4 regions of the Herbaspirillum sp. Her3 genome follow, and region 1 is predicted to be linked to each of the others. Evidence: predicted binding sites of a transcription regulator. Region 1 holds the regulator's gene; each other region holds the start of a gene.
What was found. The regulator sigma-54, encoded in region 1, starts transcription at its own class of promoters, with help from an activator protein. The targets are predictions, from matches to a motif close to TGGCANGNAANCTGCTTT.
Positions count from the first base shown of each region.

Region 2: the regulator sigma-54 is predicted to act here: its motif matches at 1,757-1,774, upstream of ACVC5H_RS02395 (TorF family putative porin).
Region 3: the regulator sigma-54 is predicted to act here: its motif matches at 1,880-1,897, upstream of adh (aldehyde dehydrogenase).
Region 4: the regulator sigma-54 is predicted to act here: its motif matches at 1,208-1,225, upstream of glnA (type I glutamate--ammonia ligase).

Region 1 is NZ_CM176328.1:1,109,198-1,113,444, reverse strand. It holds gene lptA (lipopolysaccharide transport periplasmic protein LptA) at 1-516, shown strand, start outside; gene lptB (LPS export ABC transporter ATP-binding protein) at 519-1,262, shown strand; gene ACVC5H_RS05100 (RNA polymerase factor sigma-54) at 1,331-2,821, shown strand; gene hpf (ribosome hibernation-promoting factor, HPF/YfiA family) at 2,975-3,337, shown strand; gene grxD (Grx4 family monothiol glutaredoxin) at 3,722-4,033, shown strand; gene ACVC5H_RS05085 (UbiX family flavin prenyltransferase) at 4,058-4,247, shown strand, end outside.
Region 2 is NZ_CM176328.1:520,928-525,174, forward strand. It holds gene ACVC5H_RS02390 (methyl-accepting chemotaxis protein) at 1-611, shown strand, start outside; gene ACVC5H_RS02395 (TorF family putative porin) at 717-1,664, opposite strand; gene ACVC5H_RS02400 (putative urea ABC transporter substrate-binding protein) at 1,801-2,877, opposite strand; guanidine-I (ykkC/yxkD leader) riboswitch at 2,945-3,044, opposite strand; gene ACVC5H_RS02405 (hypothetical protein) at 3,126-3,584, opposite strand; guanidine-I (ykkC/yxkD leader) riboswitch at 3,723-3,823, shown strand; gene ACVC5H_RS02410 (ABC transporter permease) at 3,960-4,247, shown strand, end outside.
Region 3 is NZ_CM176328.1:3,498,270-3,502,516, forward strand. It holds gene ACVC5H_RS15970 (DUF779 domain-containing protein) at 1-185, opposite strand, end outside; gene adh (aldehyde dehydrogenase) at 289-1,809, opposite strand; gene ACVC5H_RS15980 (P-II family nitrogen regulator) at 2,073-2,411, opposite strand; gene ACVC5H_RS15985 (NAD(+) synthase) at 2,582-4,247, opposite strand, start outside.
Region 4 is NZ_CM176328.1:2,115,334-2,119,580, forward strand. It holds gene ACVC5H_RS09730 (response regulator) at 1-393, shown strand, start outside; gene ACVC5H_RS09735 (rhodanese-like domain-containing protein) at 409-870, opposite strand; gene glnA (type I glutamate--ammonia ligase) at 1,336-2,751, shown strand; gene glnL (nitrogen regulation protein NR(II)) at 2,917-3,990, shown strand; gene ntrC (nitrogen regulation protein NR(I)) at 4,127-4,247, shown strand, end outside.

The DNA.
Region 1 (4,247 bases):
GTCTATGACGACGTGCGCCAGGTGAAGACCTTCACCGGCAACGTGGTCATGACCCGCGGCACTCTCATCATCAAGGCCGGCCGGGTGGTATTGACGACCGATCAGTACGGTTATGAAAACGCCGTGTTGTACGCCGCGCCCGGTGCGCTGGCCAACTTCCGCCAGAAGCGCGATGGCGGTCCCAACCTGTGGATCGAAGGACAGGCCGAGCGCATCGAGTATTCGGAGCAGACCGAAGTCTCCAAGCTGTTCCAGCGCGCCCACATCCAGCGCATGGATGGCGACCGCATCACCGATGAAGTCAACGGCGAGTTCATTTCCTATGACAGCCGCGCCGAGTTCTATTCGGTCAACAACACCGCCAGCGGCGAGAGCAAGCCCGGCGCAGGCCGCATCACGGCCGTGATCCAGCCCAAGAATCCGCCGCCGGATGGCAGCGCCGTGCCGGCCCAGCCGGCCGCCAAGACCACGCCGGCGCAGCCTGCACCGCGTCGCCAGACCGGAAAGGACCAGTAACGATGACCGCCAGCTCGCTGGTCGTTCGCGGCCTGAAGAAAAGTTATGGCGCGCGCCAGGTGGTGCGCGACGTCTCGATGGAAGTGCGCAGCGGTGAAGTGGTCGGACTGCTCGGCCCCAATGGTGCCGGCAAGACCACCTCGTTCTACATGATCGTGGGCCTGGTGCCTTCCGATGGCGGCGAGATCGCGCTGGACGACACCGCCATTTCACGCATGCCCATCCACAAGCGTGCCACCATGGGCTTGTCCTATCTGCCGCAGGAAGCCTCGGTGTTCCGCAAGCTGACGGTGGAAGACAATATCCGCGCGGTGCTGGAACTGCGCCGTGAAGAAGGCAAGCCGCTCTCGCGCGATGAAGTCGAGGGCCGCCTCAACAACCTGCTGCATGAACTGCAGATCGAGAAGCTGCGCGAGAGCCAGGCCTTGTCGCTCTCCGGCGGTGAGCGCCGCCGCGTGGAAATCGCCCGCGCACTGGCCACCGATCCGCGCTTCGTGCTGCTCGATGAACCCTTTGCCGGTATCGACCCGATTGCCGTGATCGAGATTCAGCGCATCGTGCGCTTCCTGAAGGAACGCGGCATCGGCGTGCTCATCACCGACCACAACGTGCGCGAGACGCTGGGCATCTGCGACCGCGCCTACATCATCAACCAGGGCACGGTGCTGGCCAGCGGCAGTCCGGAAGAGATCATCGCCAACGAATCGGTGCGCCGCGTGTATCTGGGCGAACACTTCCGCATGTAAGCAGGTCAACCTACTGACGCAACGACAGGCAGTGCAACCAGCGGACCACGCCGCTTCCAGAAAGACAGATGAAACAGTCTCTCCAGTTACGTACCTCGCAGCACCTCGCATTGACGCCGCAACTGCAGCAGTCGATCAGACTGTTGCAGCTGTCGACGCTGGAACTGCACCAGGAACTGGAACAGATCCTCTCGGACAATCCCTTGCTGGAGCGCCTCGACGATGCGCTCGACAATTCGGTGCGCCTGCTGGCCGATGGCGCCGTCTCCAGCTCTCCCTCCAGCGGCGTGGCGGATACCTCGGGCGAAGGCAGCGCCGAACCGGCGCCGGCCGCCGCCGATGGCGATTCCAGTTTTGACTACCAGGACAACAATCCCGACAACGGCGTCACCGGTGACGCCGACTGGAGCTTCGACGACGTGGCCCGCAGCGGCAAGTCGCCCGACGACGACGACGCCCGCCCGCAACTCGAAGCCCATGAACTGACCCTGCGCGAGCACCTGCTGGAACAGATCCGCGTGACCGCACGCACCCAGCGCGACCGCGCCCTGCTGGAGCTGCTCACCGATGCGCTCGACGAGAGCGGCTATCTCGAAGAGCCCCTGGAAGACATCCTCGCGCGCCTGCCCGAAGAACTGGGCATCGACATGGAAGAGCTGTCGATTTCCCTGAAGCTGCTGCAGAGCCTGGACCCGGCCGGCGTCGGTGCGCGCAGTGCCGGTGAATGCCTGGCCCTGCAGATCCGGCGCCTGCCCAAGATCCCCTTCGTCACGCGCAAGCTGGCGCTGCGCATCGTGGAAGATTACCTGCCGCTGTTCGCCCAGCGCGACTTCAACAAGATCAAGAAAGCCCTCGATTGCGATGACGAAGACCTGCGCGAAGCCCAGGCCGTGATCCGCCAGTGCCGTCCGCATCCGGGCGCCGATTTCGCGCGCGATGCCTCGGACTATGTGGTGCCGGACGTGATTGTCAAACAAACAAAGAACGGCTGGCAGGTCATGCTCAACCATGAGGTCATGCCCAAGCTGCGTGTCAATGCGATGTATGCCAGTGCGCTGAAGCAGGCCAAGGGGGAGGGATCGCTGTCGTCGCAGCTGCAGGAAGCCAAGTGGCTCATCAAGAATATGCGGCAGCGTTTCGACACGATTTTGCGAGTCGCACAGGCTATTGTGGAGCGTCAAAGAAACTTCTTTTCACATGGGGCAGTGGCCATGCGACCCCTTGTGCTGCGTGAAATTGCTGATACACTGGGTCTACACGAGAGCACCATCTCTCGCGTGACAACTCAAAAATACATGCTCACGCCGCACGGCATGTTTGAGTTGAAGTACTTCTTCGGTAGCCACGTCGCGACTGAAACCGGAGGCGAAGCCTCCTCCACCGCGATACGGGCGCTGATCAAACAGTTGATAGGAGCCGAGAACCCGCAGACCCCATTATCCGATAGCAAGATTGCGGATATGCTGGCAGAACAAGGCATGGTGGTCGCGCGACGCACAGTCGCCAAATACCGCGAAGTGTTGAAGATTCCGCCGGTCAATCTCCGCAAGTCCCTCTGAGTTTTTCCTCAGTTTTTCTGCAGTACCGTTGCTGTGTTCCGGCAAGCATCTCGCTGATGCCCATGCCATCCGACACGAAGACCGTGCCCGTGGTACAGCTGCAGCAAGGATAGCTTGAACGAACCTCCAGTGACTTCACGATAGGAGTCTTGTATGAATCTGACCATCAGTGGACACCACCTCGAACTGACCCCCGCCATCCGGGAATACGTGCAAAGCAAGCTCTCGCGTATCAAGCGCCATTTCGACAACGTGATCGACGTCAGCGTGATCCTGAGCGTAGATAAACTCACAGAAAAGGAAAAGCGCCAAAAAGCGGAAATCAACGTCCACATCAAGGGGAAGGATCTACATGCAGAAAGCATTGCGCACGACCTCTATGCTGCCATTGACACGCTGATCGACAAGCTCGATCGCCAGGTCATCAAGCACAAGGACAAGTTGCAGGAACATCACTCCATGGCCAAGCGCCTGCCGGATGAAGCGCCGGCCGATGCGGTGGCCGGAGCGGCATAAGCCAAGGACACCATCGGCAAGCTGCCTCGCAGCCCACAGGGCTGCTGAGAACGCCAGCCGAATCTCATGAGGAAGGGGCGCGCAAGCGCCCTTTTTCATTGGTCGCGCTGTCAAGCGGCGACGCCTGTGGAAAAGATATAAAAGATAATCGCAGGCAACTTTTCCACAGCCACTGCCCCCCTGCAGCGAGCACTGATCCGCTGCCCCGCTTGAAGGCTTCTGCTGGCATCCTCATATCAGATCTCAGCGCTTGCATATCATATAAATTATTTCCTTTATGCAATTTTCCGCCGCATTGCGCAGACTGCCGGCGCGCAGTCGTTTTCAACGCGGCTGCCCGCTTTTCCCTATAATGTCGGCAATCCCATTTTTAAAGGCATAGCCATGAGCGACGTCCAATCCTGGATCAAAGAAACCGTGACCCAAAACCCTGTGGTGCTGTTCATGAAGGGCACTGCGCAATTCCCGCAATGCGGCTTTTCCGGCAAGGCCATCCAGTTGCTCAAAGCCAGCGGCGCCGAGAACATCGTCACCGTCAACGTGCTGGAAAGCCCGGACGTGCGCCAGGGCATCAAGGAATACTCGAACTGGCCGACCATTCCCCAGCTGTACGTGAAGGGCGAATTCATTGGCGGCTCCGACATCATGAGCGAGATGTATGCTTCGGGCGAACTGCAGACCCTGATCAAGGGCTGATTCCTTCCTGATCTGCATTCCTTCGTGAGTACTTCCTCCGGCCAGCCCCGCCAGCGCCTGATCGTTGCCATCACCGGCGCGACCGGCGCCATTTATGGCGTGCGGCTGCTGGAACACCTGCGCAAACATGGCCAGGTGGAAACGCACCTGATGGTCTCCGAAGCCGGCGTGCTCAATCTCCACCAGGAGCTGGACATGCGGCGCAAGGATGTCG
Region 2 (4,247 bases), 590 kb from region 1:
TCATGACGATGAGAGCCATCAACGAAAGCAGCAGCAAGGTGAATGAAATTATCGGTGTCATCGATGGCATCGCATTCCAGACCAATATTCTGGCACTCAATGCGGCGGTGGAAGCGGCCCGCGCTGGGGAACAGGGAAGAGGCTTTGCCGTGGTGGCCTCGGAGGTGCGTTCGCTGGCACAGCGTAGCTCGGGCGCCGCGAAAGAAATCAAGGAACTCATCACGTCCAGTGTCGAACGCGTCACGCAGGGGGCGCTCCTGGTCGATCGGGCCGGCAATACAATGAACGAGATCGTGTCTGCCATTCGCCATGCATCGGAAATCATGATGGACATCAGCACTGCCGGTAAAGAACAAAGTGCAGGGGTTTCACAGGTCGGCAAAGCGGTCATCCAGATGGATCAGGCGACGCAGGAGAATGCCGCCATGGTAGAAGAGATGGCGGCCTCTGCTGACGTTTTGAATCAGCAAGTGAGATCGTTGGTGGAAACAGTGGCCATGTTCAAATTGCCTGATGCGTCATCCGGTGTTGATCATCTGGAGTCTGCCGGCCCCGCCTTGAAAACAGTTAGGCCACAAGCGCCGATGGCACTGGCATTCAAGCCGGGTTGACCAGACGCTGCCGGTGATTTTGAGGAGGGAAGCATCACCCCGGCAATGGCAAGGTCATGCTTCCATTTCATCTTGAGCCTTTGAGCTATCAGAGCGTCCTGGCCTTCAGAATCCCAGACTCAGCATCCCCACCAGCTGGTTGCCCTGCTTGACATCAAAGCGGTTGTAACCGCCCAGGATGGCCTGCAGCGACCAGGTGATGGACGAATTCGGGAAGGGCGCCGACAGGCCCAGCGTCAGGTGGCGCAGGCCGCCGCTGCTGGGGCCGTTGCCGGCAAAGCAGCCGTTGACCACGAACGCCTCTCCGGCGGCGCAGGCCGTGCCGGTAGCGGTATCGCGGGTGCCGAGGTACTTGCCTTCGCGGTGGTAAGTGTAGGCGCCCAGCGTGCTGGTGAAGGTGATGTCGTAAGGCAGCGGCTTGGTGTAGACCAGGGACCAGTAGGTGTCCCCCTTGTTGCCCCACACCACGTCGTTGAGCAGCGTCTGCGCAGTGAAGGACAGTGCGCCCCAGGTCAGGCCGGCCTTGGTTTCGAGAGCATTGGCATGGCTGCCGTTGGCATAGTAGTAGCCGGTCATGCCCAGGGTATAGCCGAGGTCGCCGGTGATGTTGCCGGCATAGGCGAAGTAGAGATCGTTTTCGACCGAGCGCGGTTTCTGGAACTCGGTGATGCTGCGGTCACTGTAGGAATTGCCCAGCTGCTTGTACGAATAGTTGATGGTGGAGGCCCAGTAGCCAAAGCTCCAGCCGCTGCTGTGGACGAAATCGATGCCCCATTGCAGCGCGGGCTGGTCCGATTCGGGGGCGTCGGCGCCGGCATTGCCCAGCGGCTGGCCGTTGCCGTAGGTGGTGGTGACACCGCGCAGCACGTAGCGCGAGGCCAGGTCGATGTGCTTGGTGATGGTCCAGGGACCGGCCGGTTCGGCGGTGGCAGCCGGGGCGGCATCGTCGGCCAGCGCCGGCGCGCAGGCCAGCAGGGAGGCGAGGGCGGCAGCGCAGGTGCCCAGGGCATAGCGGGCGTGCAGGCGCGACAGGGAAGCGGTGTAGGTAGTCAAGGTTCTCTCCGTGGGTTGAACTGTATCGTTGTGAAAGCAAGGGACGAGCAGGGCCAGGCGGGTCCGTTGCCGGACCCGCGCAAGTCGTTTGTGATGCAGGTAGTGTGGGAACTACAGGCGCATGCGCGCGAAAAACTTAGAGTTTTCCGTCGGCCGCCATCTTCATGTAGGTCGGATCGAAGCGCAGCTTGACGTTCTTCTTGTCGCCGATCACCACGTTGCCATCGAAGGCGATGCCGATGCCATCGGCACTCTTGACGTTGGGACCGAGGATGCCGTGGTCAAAGCTGAACTTGGCGATGCGGCCCATGATGCCGGGCAGTTCCTTCTTGGTGGAAAACTCCAGCGCCGCCTTGGGCTGGTAGAACATGGCCGTGGCCGCCAGCTGCGACTGGAATCCTGCCAGATCGGTGCCGGAAGCCTTGCCCATGGCGGTCAGCGCGCGGGTGGCGCGTTCATCCTTGGCGGTCATGATGGACATCATTTCGTACCAGGCGCCGGTGAGTGCCTTGCCGAAGGCAGGGTTCTCCTGCAGGGTCTTGGTGTTGACCACCATCAGGTCCATGATTTCGCCGGGCAGTTGTTTGGAGGTATAGACCAGCGAAACATCCGGCGAGGCCGCAATGGAGGACAGCATCGGGTTCCAGGTCACCGTGCTGGTGACGGCAGGGGTGGCGAAGGCAGCGGTGATGTCGGCGTCGCTGGTGTTGACCACCTTGACGTCACGCTCGCGCAGGCCGGCCGTTTCCAGCGCGCGCGCCAGCAGGTAGTGCGAGACCGAGAATTCCACCAGCTGCACCGACTGGCCCTTGATGTCGGCCAGCTTCTTGTTCTTCCCCTTCAGGACGATGCCGTCGTTGCCGTTGGAATAGTCGCCCACGATCAGGGCCGTGGAGTCCACGCCACCGGCTGCGGGAATGGTGAGCGCATCCATGTTGGTCATGGTGCAGCCGTCGAACTTGCCGGCGGTGTACTGGTTGATCGATTCCACGTAGTCGTTCAGTTGCACGGCACTGATGGTGATGCCGTACTTCTTGCCCCACTTGGCCAGGATGCCTTGTGCCTGGGCTTCGCCCCAGGGCATCCAGCCGGCGTAGATGGACGTACAGACCTTGAAATCGGTGCGGGGTGCAGCGTGGGCGGATGAGAGCGCGCCTGTGAAGGCGGCCAGGGCGATGGCAGCGCCACCAAGGATTCGGGAAATGTTGTACACGGCGTAGGGTCCTCGAAGGGTTTATTGGAAAAAAAGCCCGGGAGCGGCGCGCTCTTGCGATCGCGTCATCTCCCGGGCTTTTCTCCCGCCGTGTAACCCCTTGCGAGGTCGACTGCTCTCGGACCAGACATCCGCACCAGCGAACCGGAACCCTAGCTGTCCATTGCAAATTGTGCTGACTCAAGACCGGACTCGCCGGCTCCCGCTCGCTTTTCAGCAAGGTTCATGCCAATCCGATCGTGATGCCTTTACGATGCCTGAACCTCGATTTCGCTATTAATAGCGGACCGCTCAGAAGGTCTTTCGGCGTGGCTCAAATGCGCGGCGATGGCGCAGCCATCGCGCGCCAAATCGGTGCCAGCGTGCACCATGCTTGCGCTCGCGTGCTCTGCTGCGATTGGGTCGTTCCGCCGGAATCCAGTAGTGGAGCGGTTTTGCGCCGTATGGCCTGATCCTGGAAGACTTGGCCTGGAACTTGCATACAAGATCGTCGTTCTCGCATAGGGCGAGCCAAGACGACTTGGGTCGGAGCAGTGGCAGCAGCGCAGGCTTCGACAACCATCCTGGACGGCCAGGCCATGTTCGCAGGAGTAGACCATGCCCATGACCCGATCAAGCAGCGCCGCCGTTTTTCCCATCGCTTTTTCCACCGAGGCTACGCAAGCGCTGCCGCTGTGTGGCCGGATGCGCACTTCACTGTTGCTCATCGAGGTCCTAGCGCACGCCGTGCATTGGCTGCGGCGCAGACAGTGATGGTATGGAATTTGCTGAAATCCACATCAATGCAGAGCAGCCCGCATCGATGATCTGAGTGAGTGGATCATCCAACGGCTGCACAGGTAGTTCAAATAGCTGGCTAGGGTTCCGGTCTGCCGCAGGCAGATGACTGGTCCGAGAGCCGGCGACCTCGGTCGAGGTTACACGGCGGGACAAAAGCCCGGGAGAGAGTTGCACCACAGGTGCCGCGCTGCTCCTGCTTTTGTTCAACCCCGACCGGAGTCCATCGTGATCGCTGTTCGCATCCCCAGCTCCCCTCTGGCAGCTTCTGCGCTGCCACCGTCCCTGTCGCAGGGAGGCGCATCATGCGTTTCCTGAATCGCCATCCCGGCCGCTCCGGGCAATGGCTGCTCACGCTCTTGCCCTTCCTGATCCTGGCGCTGCTCTATGCCTTCGGTTCGGCCACGCGCCTGGCCGACAATCCCAACGACAAGCTGCTGCCCAGCCTTGCGCAGATGGTCGATGCGATCCGCCACATGGCCTTCATGGAAGATCCGCGCACCGGCGACTATCTGTTCTGGAGCGACACCCTGGCCAGCCTGCAGCGGGTGCTGCTGGGCCTGGGCATCGCGGCCGTGGCCGGGCTGGTGCTG
Region 3 (4,247 bases), 2.4 Mb from region 1:
TCGATCTCGCCGAGATGCACGTCGGTATCGCCCAGCGTGAAGTCGCCGGCCGGATAGCACATCGGCGCACTGCCATCGCAGCAGCCACCGGACTGGAAGAAGATCAATTCGCCATGCCGCGCCTTCAACTGGCGCAGCAAGTCCACCGTGGCCTCGGTGGCCGTCACCCTGGGCAATGCATTCATCGCCGCTCTCCTGTTGGATCTGCCATAAAAGCGGCGCCGGCCGCGGGAAGCGGACCGGCGCCGAAGCTGCCTTGCTGCAAGGAGTCAAACAAGGATCACGCGATCAGAAGAAGCCCAGCGCCTTGGGGCTGTAGCTGACCAGCAGGTTCTTGGTCTGCTGGTAGTGGTCCAGCATCATCTTGTGGTTCTCGCGGCCGATGCCGGATTGCTTGTAGCCGCCGAAGGCTGCATGCGCCGGATACAGGTGATAGCAGTTGGTCCACACGCGGCCGGCCTGGATTTCGCGGCCCATGCGGAAGGCACGGGTGCCCTCGCGGGTCCAGAGACCAGCGCCCAGGCCGTACAGGGTGTCATTGGCGATGGCCAGGGCTTCTTCCTCATCCTTGAAGGTGGTCACCGAGACCACGGGGCCGAAGATTTCTTCCTGGAAGATGCGCATCTTGTTGTTGCCCTGGAAGACCGTCGGCTTGACGTAGTAGCCCGAGGCCAGGTCACCGCCGAGTTCTTCGCGTCCGCCGCCGGCCAGTACCTTGGCGCCCTCCTGCTTGCCGATGTCGATGTAGGAGAGGATCTTTTCCAGCTGTTCTTGGGAGGCTTGCGCGCCGATCATGGTGCTCTTGTCCAGCGGGTTGCCCTGCTTGATGGCGGCCACGCGCTTCAAGGCACGCTCGATGAAGCGGTCATAGATCGATTCCTGCACCAGCACGCGCGAGGGGCAGGTGCAGACTTCACCCTGGTTCAGCGCGAACATGGCGAAGCCTTCCAGGGCCTTGTCGAAGAACTCGTCATCCTTGTCCAGCACGTCGGCAAAGAAGATGTTGGGCGACTTGCCGCCCAGCTCCAGGGTCACCGGGATCAGGTTCTGCGAAGCGTATTGCATGATCAGGCGGCCAGTGGTGGTCTCGCCGGTGAAGGCGATCTTGGCGATGCGCTTGTTGGAGGCCAGCGGCTTGCCGGCTTCCACGCCGAAGCCCTGTACGATGTTGATCACGCCGGGCGGGATCAGGTCGGCGATGAGTTCGATGAGCACCATGATGGACGCCGGGGTCTGTTCAGCAGGCTTCAACACTACGCAGTTGCCTGCGGCCAGCGCCGGGGCCAGCTTCCACACCGCCATCAGGATGGGGAAGTTCCAGGGAATGATCTGGCCAACCACGCCCAGCGGCTCATGGAAGTGGTAGGCGTAGGTGTCGTTGTCGATGGGGCAGATGCTGCCTTCCTGGGTGCGCACGGCGGCGGCGAAATAGCGGAAGTGATCGATGGCCAGCGGGATGTCGGCGGCCATGGTCTCGCGGATGGGCTTGCCATTGTCCAGGGTTTCGGCGGTGGCCAGCAGCTCCAGGTTGGCTTCCATGCGGTCGGCGATCTTCAACAGCATATTGGCGCGCTCGGTGGGGGACGTCTTGCCCCAGCTCTTCTTGGCGGCGTGCGCGGCATCCAGTGCCAGTTCCACGTCTTCGGCGCTGGAACGGGCCACTTCACAGAAGGCGCGTCCGATCACCGGGCTGATGTTCTCGAAGTATTCCCCCTTGACCGGCGGCACGAATTTGCCACCGATGAAGTTGTCGTAGCGTTGCTTGAAGGGGTCGCGTACGCCGAGTTTGCTGATGTCTGCCAGGTTCATGTCGTCTCCGTTCGGGTTATGGTTGAAATCCCGCCGCGATCTTGGCCGCAGCGGACGTTCATCCCTTCAGGTGGCAAATCGCATGCCAGCCGGGAAAGGCCCGCCTGACGCGGATCCCGGGGCGACCACATTGTCACGCTGTGTCAGTCTGGCGCAGCCTGGGACAGTGCCGGGCAACACCTTGCAACACCTCTGCAGCGGACAATGGACGTAAAAAAACCGGCCAGCGGCCGGTTTCTCGCAATGCGCTCAGCAGGTCTGGATCAGACGGCATCCGGGCCGGTTTCGCCGGTACGGATACGGATCACCTGCTCCACTTCCTGCACGAAGATCTTGCCGTCGCCGATCTTGCCGGTGCGGGCGGCCTTGATGATGGCATCCACGGCCTGCTCGACCACATTGTCATCCACCACGACCTCGATCTTGACCTTGGGCAGGAAGTCGACCACGTATTCGGCACCGCGATAGAGTTCGGTGTGGCCCTTCTGGCGACCGAAGCCTTTCACTTCGGTGACCGTCAGGCCCGTGACGCCGACTTCGGCGAGGGATTCACGCACCTCGTCCAGCTTGAACGGTTTGATGATGGCGGTCACTTGTTTCATGGCAATTCCTCTCTTGGTATGTCGTAAAGAAACGATCTGTTGAATAGCGGATAAAGCAATTGTTGTTATTTTACTGGCAGGGCCGCGGCGCCTTGCCCACTTGCACATTGTCAATCAGGCTTGGACAGCTTTCAACCTTATTGGACAAGCTGGACCATAAAAAGCCGCTTTCAGCCGTCCAGATCGGGAATACGCTCCAGATCCTTGAGCCACACGGTGGCCTCGCCATCACTGGGCGCACGCCAATCCCCGCGCGGCGAGAGCGAGCCACCGGTGCCGACCTTGGGTGCATTGGGCACACAGGAGCGCTTGAACTGGCTGGTCTTGAAAAAGCGATAGACGAAGATGCCCAGGTTCTTCTTGATCTGCGACAAGCTGTACTGGTTGCGCGCGCCGTACAAACCCTCCGGCCAGTGGCCGAGCGTGCGGTCCTGCCAGGCGCTGTGGGCCAGGAAAGCCACCTTGGCCGGAGTGAAACCATAGCGCAGGATGTAGTACAGGTTGAAATCCTGCAGCTCGTAGGGACCGATGAAGTCCTGGGTGCGCTGACCCGGTTCGCCGTCCGATGCGCCCGGCACCAGCTCCGGGCTGATCTCGGTTTCCAGGATGTGGATCAGCACTTCCGGCTGCTTCAGTTCCAGCGAACCGGATTCGGCCACCCAGCGCACCAGGTGGGTGATGAGGGTCTTGGGTACGCTGGCATTGACGTTGTAGTGCGACATGTGGTCGCCCACGCCATAGGTGCACCATCCCAGCGCCAGTTCGGACAGATCGCCGGTACCGATCACGATGGCGCCATGATGGTTGGCCAGGCGGAACAGGTGATTGGTGCGTTCACCGGCCTGCACGTTTTCGAAGGTGATGTCATAGACCGGCTCGCCGCGCGAATACGGGTGGCCCAGATCCCTCAGCATCTGTTCGCAGCTGGGGCGAATATCGATTTCCTGCGCCGAGCAGCCGACCTGTGCCATCAGTTGATGCGCCTGCACCAGCGTGCGGCTGCTGGTGGCAAAGCCGGGCATGGTATAGGCCAGGATGTTGGAACGGGGCAGGCCCAGCTTGTCCATGGCCTTGGCGCAGACCAGCAGCGCGTGCGTCGAATCAAGCCCGCCCGACACACCGATGACCACCTTCTTCAACCCCGACGAGGACAGCCGCTGCACCAGCGCCTGCACCTGGATGTTGTAGACCTCGCGGCAGCGCAGTTCGCGCTGTTCGGCATTGGCCGGCACATACGGGAAACGCGCCACCCGGCGCTGCAGCGGCAATGCCTGTTCCTGCGCAATCTGCACATCGAAGCGCACTACCTCGAAGCGGCGCACTTCGTCCGCATGACGGCGCACCGACTGGCCGAAGGTGGTCTGGTGGATGCGTTCACGCGAGAGGCGTTCCAGGTCGATGTCGGCATAGATCACGTGGCCGCCGTCGGCGAAGCGCTCGGACTCGGCCAGCAGTTCGCCGTTCTCGCAGATGAGTGCCTGGCCATCCCAGGCCAGGTCGGTGGTCGATTCGCCATTGCCGGCCGAGGAATACAGGTAGGCCGCCAGGCAGCGCGCCGATTGCTGCGACACTAGCTGATGGCGATAACCCGACTTGCCCACCACGACGTTGGAAGCCGACAGGTTCACCAGCACGGTGGCCCCGGCCAGCGCCGCGAAGGACGACGGCGGGATCGGCACCCAGACGTCTTCGCAGATCTCGATATGGAAACGGAAGTCGGGGATATTGCCGATCTCGAACAGCAGATGGCTGCCGAAGTCCACGTCCTGCCCCAAGAGACGCGTGCGGCGGGTGACGGCACAATCGGCGCTGCTGAACTGGCGCGCTTCGTAGAAT
Region 4 (4,247 bases), 1.0 Mb from region 1:
AGCGGCATGGATGGCATGCTGGGCAAGCCCTTGCAGACCCAGGCCATCCGCCGTCTGCTGGTGCTCTGGTGCGATCACGACAGTGAGGACGAGGGCGACGCCGCCACGCCGCAAGAGGAGCACAGCCGCGACCTCGACCGGCTCTTCCTGCAGACCACGCTGCACGACCTGCAGGCGCTGGAACAGGCCAGCCTGGCGGCAGACCGCGCGCGCATGGCGCAGCTGGCGCACCGCATGAAGGGGGCCGCCCTGACCATGGGGCGGCAGGAGATCGTGGCCTTGCTCGATTGTGTGGAAGAAGCGCTGCGCGCCGATGCCGGCGGCCTGGAAGCCATCAGCCTCTTGCTGCAGTCGCTGGCCAGCGCCCTGCAGGCGCGCAGCCTGCAGGGCTGAGGGCGCGCGCCGCCTTCAGGCGCCGGTCCAGGGCAGGCCGGCCTTGCACCAGCCTTCGATGGTCTTGCGGTGACCGTTGGCGTCCTTGTTGCCTTCGAAGCCCTCGAGGATGTCGAAGCAGCGGGTGTAACCGTGCTCGGTGGCGAGCTTGGCCGCATGCTTGGAACGCACGCCCGAGCGGCACAGGAACAGCAGTACCTCGCCCGGCTGGGCGACCTCATTCAGTTGTTCCAGGAATTGCGGGTTGGGTTTGCCCTCGGGGTAGAGATTCCATTGCACCGCCAGGTGCTGCGCGGCCGGAATCTGGACCACGCCCACCCAGTCGCGCTCGGCGCGGGTGCGCACGTCGACCAGCTTGATGGCGGGATCGGACTGCAGCAGCGCCAGCGCTTCCTGGGGCGTCACGGCACCGGCATAAGGCAGTTGGCCGTCGGCGGCACGTTGGGTGGCGGTGCTGAGAATGGAGTTGTTGCTCATGGGAAAGTCTCTAAAGGGCGAGGAGTGGTCGGAATGTCGGTGAAGTCCGGCAAAATCGGTGTGGCGCAGCAGCGCTGATTTTAAACAATATAAACAATTAGGCTATCTTCCCAAGCCGGTGCAGGCTGCTTCATCCGGGGCAAGCCCGCCCCAAGATGGCGCATGCTCTTTATTGGTGCAATTCAGCTCTTGTGCTGAAGATATGCATTATTGCGGTGCATTTTCGCCGTATCGCACTAAAATAATGCGTGCTGGCAGTCCCTCTGCACCGCGCTCAACGCCCCGTCTGCCGCAGCCTCCCTAAAATATTCCATTATTGGCGCACCTGAAAGGTTGGTGGCATGGAATCTGCTATCATCCGCGACTGAGTTCGGCGCAAGACCGTTGTATCAAATGCAAAGATCCAGTCGCAGAAAACGGCTCAACAACCCAATTTATACTACTTCCTCGTTTTAGGAGATTCGCATGGCAAGGACGGCCGCAGAGGTTTTGAAGATGGTCAAGGACAACGAAGTCAAGTTTGTCGACTTCCGTTTCGCTGACACCCGTGGCAAGGAACAGCACGTGACCGTGCCGGTTTCGCATTTCGACATCGACAAGTTCGAATCCGGTCACGCCTTCGACGGTTCGTCGATCGCCGGCTGGAAGGGTATCGAAGCCTCCGACATGCTGCTGATCCCGGACCCGAACACCGCCAACATCGACCCGTTCATGGAAGAGACCACCCTCTTCATGCAATGTGACGTGATCGAGCCGTCCGACGGCAAGGGCTACGACCGTGACCCGCGCTCCATCGCCAAGCGCGCTGAAGCCTACCTGAAGTCCTCCGGCCTGGGCGACACCGCCTACTTCGGTCCGGAACCCGAATTCTTCATCTTCGACGGCGTGCGCTGGGGCGCGGACATGTCCGGTTCCTTCGTCAAGATCGACTCCGAAGAAGCTTCCTGGAGCACCGGCGCCGAGATCGAAGGCGGCAACTCCGGCCACCGTCCGACCGTCAAGGGCGGCTACTTCCCGGTTCCCCCGGTCGACAGCTTCCAGGACATGCGTTCGGAAATGTCCCTGATCCTGGAATCCATGGGCATCCCCGTCGAAGTGCACCACCACGAAGTGGCCGGCGCTGGCCAGAACGAACTGGGCACCAAGTTCTCGACCCTGGTCGAGCGCGCTGACTGGACCCAGACCCTGAAGTACGTGATCTGGAACGTCGCCCACACCTACGGCAAGACCGCTACCTTCATGCCCAAGCCCCTGGTCGGCGACAACGGCTCCGGCATGCACGTGCACCAGTCCGTGTGGAAGGATGGCAAGAACCTGTTCGCTGGCGACGGCTATGCCGGCCTGTCCGAGTTCGCGCTGTACTACATCGGCGGCATCATCAAGCACGCCAAGGCATTGAACGCCATCACCAACCCTGGCACCAACTCGTACAAGCGTCTGGTCCCCGGCTTTGAAGCACCGGTCAAGCTGGCCTACTCGGCCCGCAACCGTTCCGCTTCGATCCGTATCCCGCACGTGGCCAACCCGAAGGGCCGCCGCATCGAGACCCGTTTCCCGGATCCCCTGGCCAACCCGTACCTGTGCTTCTCGGCCCTGCTGATGGCCGGTCTGGATGGCGTGCAGAACAAGATCCACCCGGGCGAAGCTGCCACCAAGGACCTGTACCACCTGCCGCCGGAAGAAGACAAGCTGATCCCGACCGTCTGCGCCTCGCTGGACGAAGCCCTGGAACACCTGGACAAGGACCGCGAGTTCCTGACCCGTGGCGGCGTCTTCACCGACAGCATGATCGATGCCTACATCGATCTGAAGATGCAGGAAGTCCAACGCTTCCGCATGACCACGCACCCGATCGAATTCGACATGTACTACTCGCTGTAATCGAATCCGTATCAGGAGAAAAAGGGGAAGCTTGCTTCCCCTTTTTTTATGCGCGGTGCGGCCGATCTCAGCACGCAGTGCGCCCGAAAATTGCTAGTCAGTATGGATCAACGACTGCGCAAGACCGAGCAAGAAGACATGACCCCAGGCATCACGAATCCTCCCATGAAGACACCGCTTCCTTCCCTCGATGGCCTCGACCTGCTGGCCTCGGCCGTGATCATCCTCGACGCCAACGGCGGCATCGTCTATGCCAACGCCGCTGCCGAGAACCTGCTGGAGAGCTCCTTCAAGGTACTCTCGCAACAGAAGCTGTCGGAGCTCTTCCTCAATGGCAAGGAGCTGACCGCGCTGTTCTACCAGGCCATCGAACACCAGTTCGCCGACAAGCGCCTGGACCTGGTGCTGGAACGCGCCAACCGCGAGCCACTGCAGGTCCACACCATCGTCACGCCGCTCGACAGCATCGACTGGCCGGTGCTGCTGGAGCTGCGCGAGAACGTCCAGCAACTCAAGCTGGACCGCGAAGAACGCATGTTCGACCAGAGCCAGGCCAACAAGGAGCTGATCCGCAACCTGGCCCACGAGATCAAGAATCCGCTGGGCGGTATCCGTGGCGCAGCGCAGTTGCTGGAGCTGGAGCTGCCCGAGCGCCACCTGAAGGAATTGCGCGAATACACCCAGGTCATCATCAAGGAAGCCGACCGCCTGCAAACGCTGGTGGACCGCCTGCTGGCACCGCACCGCCATCCCCACATCGTCGGCGACGTCAACATCCACGAAGTCTGTGAACGCGTGCGTAGCCTGGTGATGGCCGAGTTTCCGCAGGGGCTGACCATCAAGCGCGACTATGACCTGTCCATTCCCGAATTCCGGGGCGACAAGGAACAGCTGATCCAGGCGGTCCTGAACATCGTCCACAATGCCGCACAAGCGCTGGCCGACCGCATCCGTGCCGGCGATGCCGAGCTGATTTTGCGCACCCGCGTATCGCGCCAGGTGACGCTATCCAAGGTCAGATACCGGCTGGCACTAGACTTGCATATCATCGATAACGGTCCGGGTATTCCGCCCGACATCCAGGAAAGAATCTTCTATCCCCTGGTATCGGGTCGGGAAGGTGGTAGCGGATTGGGGCTGACCCTGGCGCAGACGTTCGTGCATCAGCACATGGGCGTGATCGAATGCGACAGCCGGCCCGGTTGTACCGATTTCAGAATACTTATACCGCTGCCGTGAGCATGGCCGCAGGCAGCGCGCCAAAGCTGAGTGGACGCAGGGCATCCGGTCCACCAAGGGGGCGCGGACAGGGTGCCAGAAGCGCCGTGATTCGCGGGAGCATTAACAGCATGACCAACGCAGGAAGAAGTTATTTATGAAGCCAATCTGGATTGTTGACGACGACGAATCGATACGCTGGGTGCTCGAAAAAGCACTGGCCCGAGAAAATCTCGCCACGCAGAGTTTTTCCAGCGCCCGCGACGCCATGGCGGCCC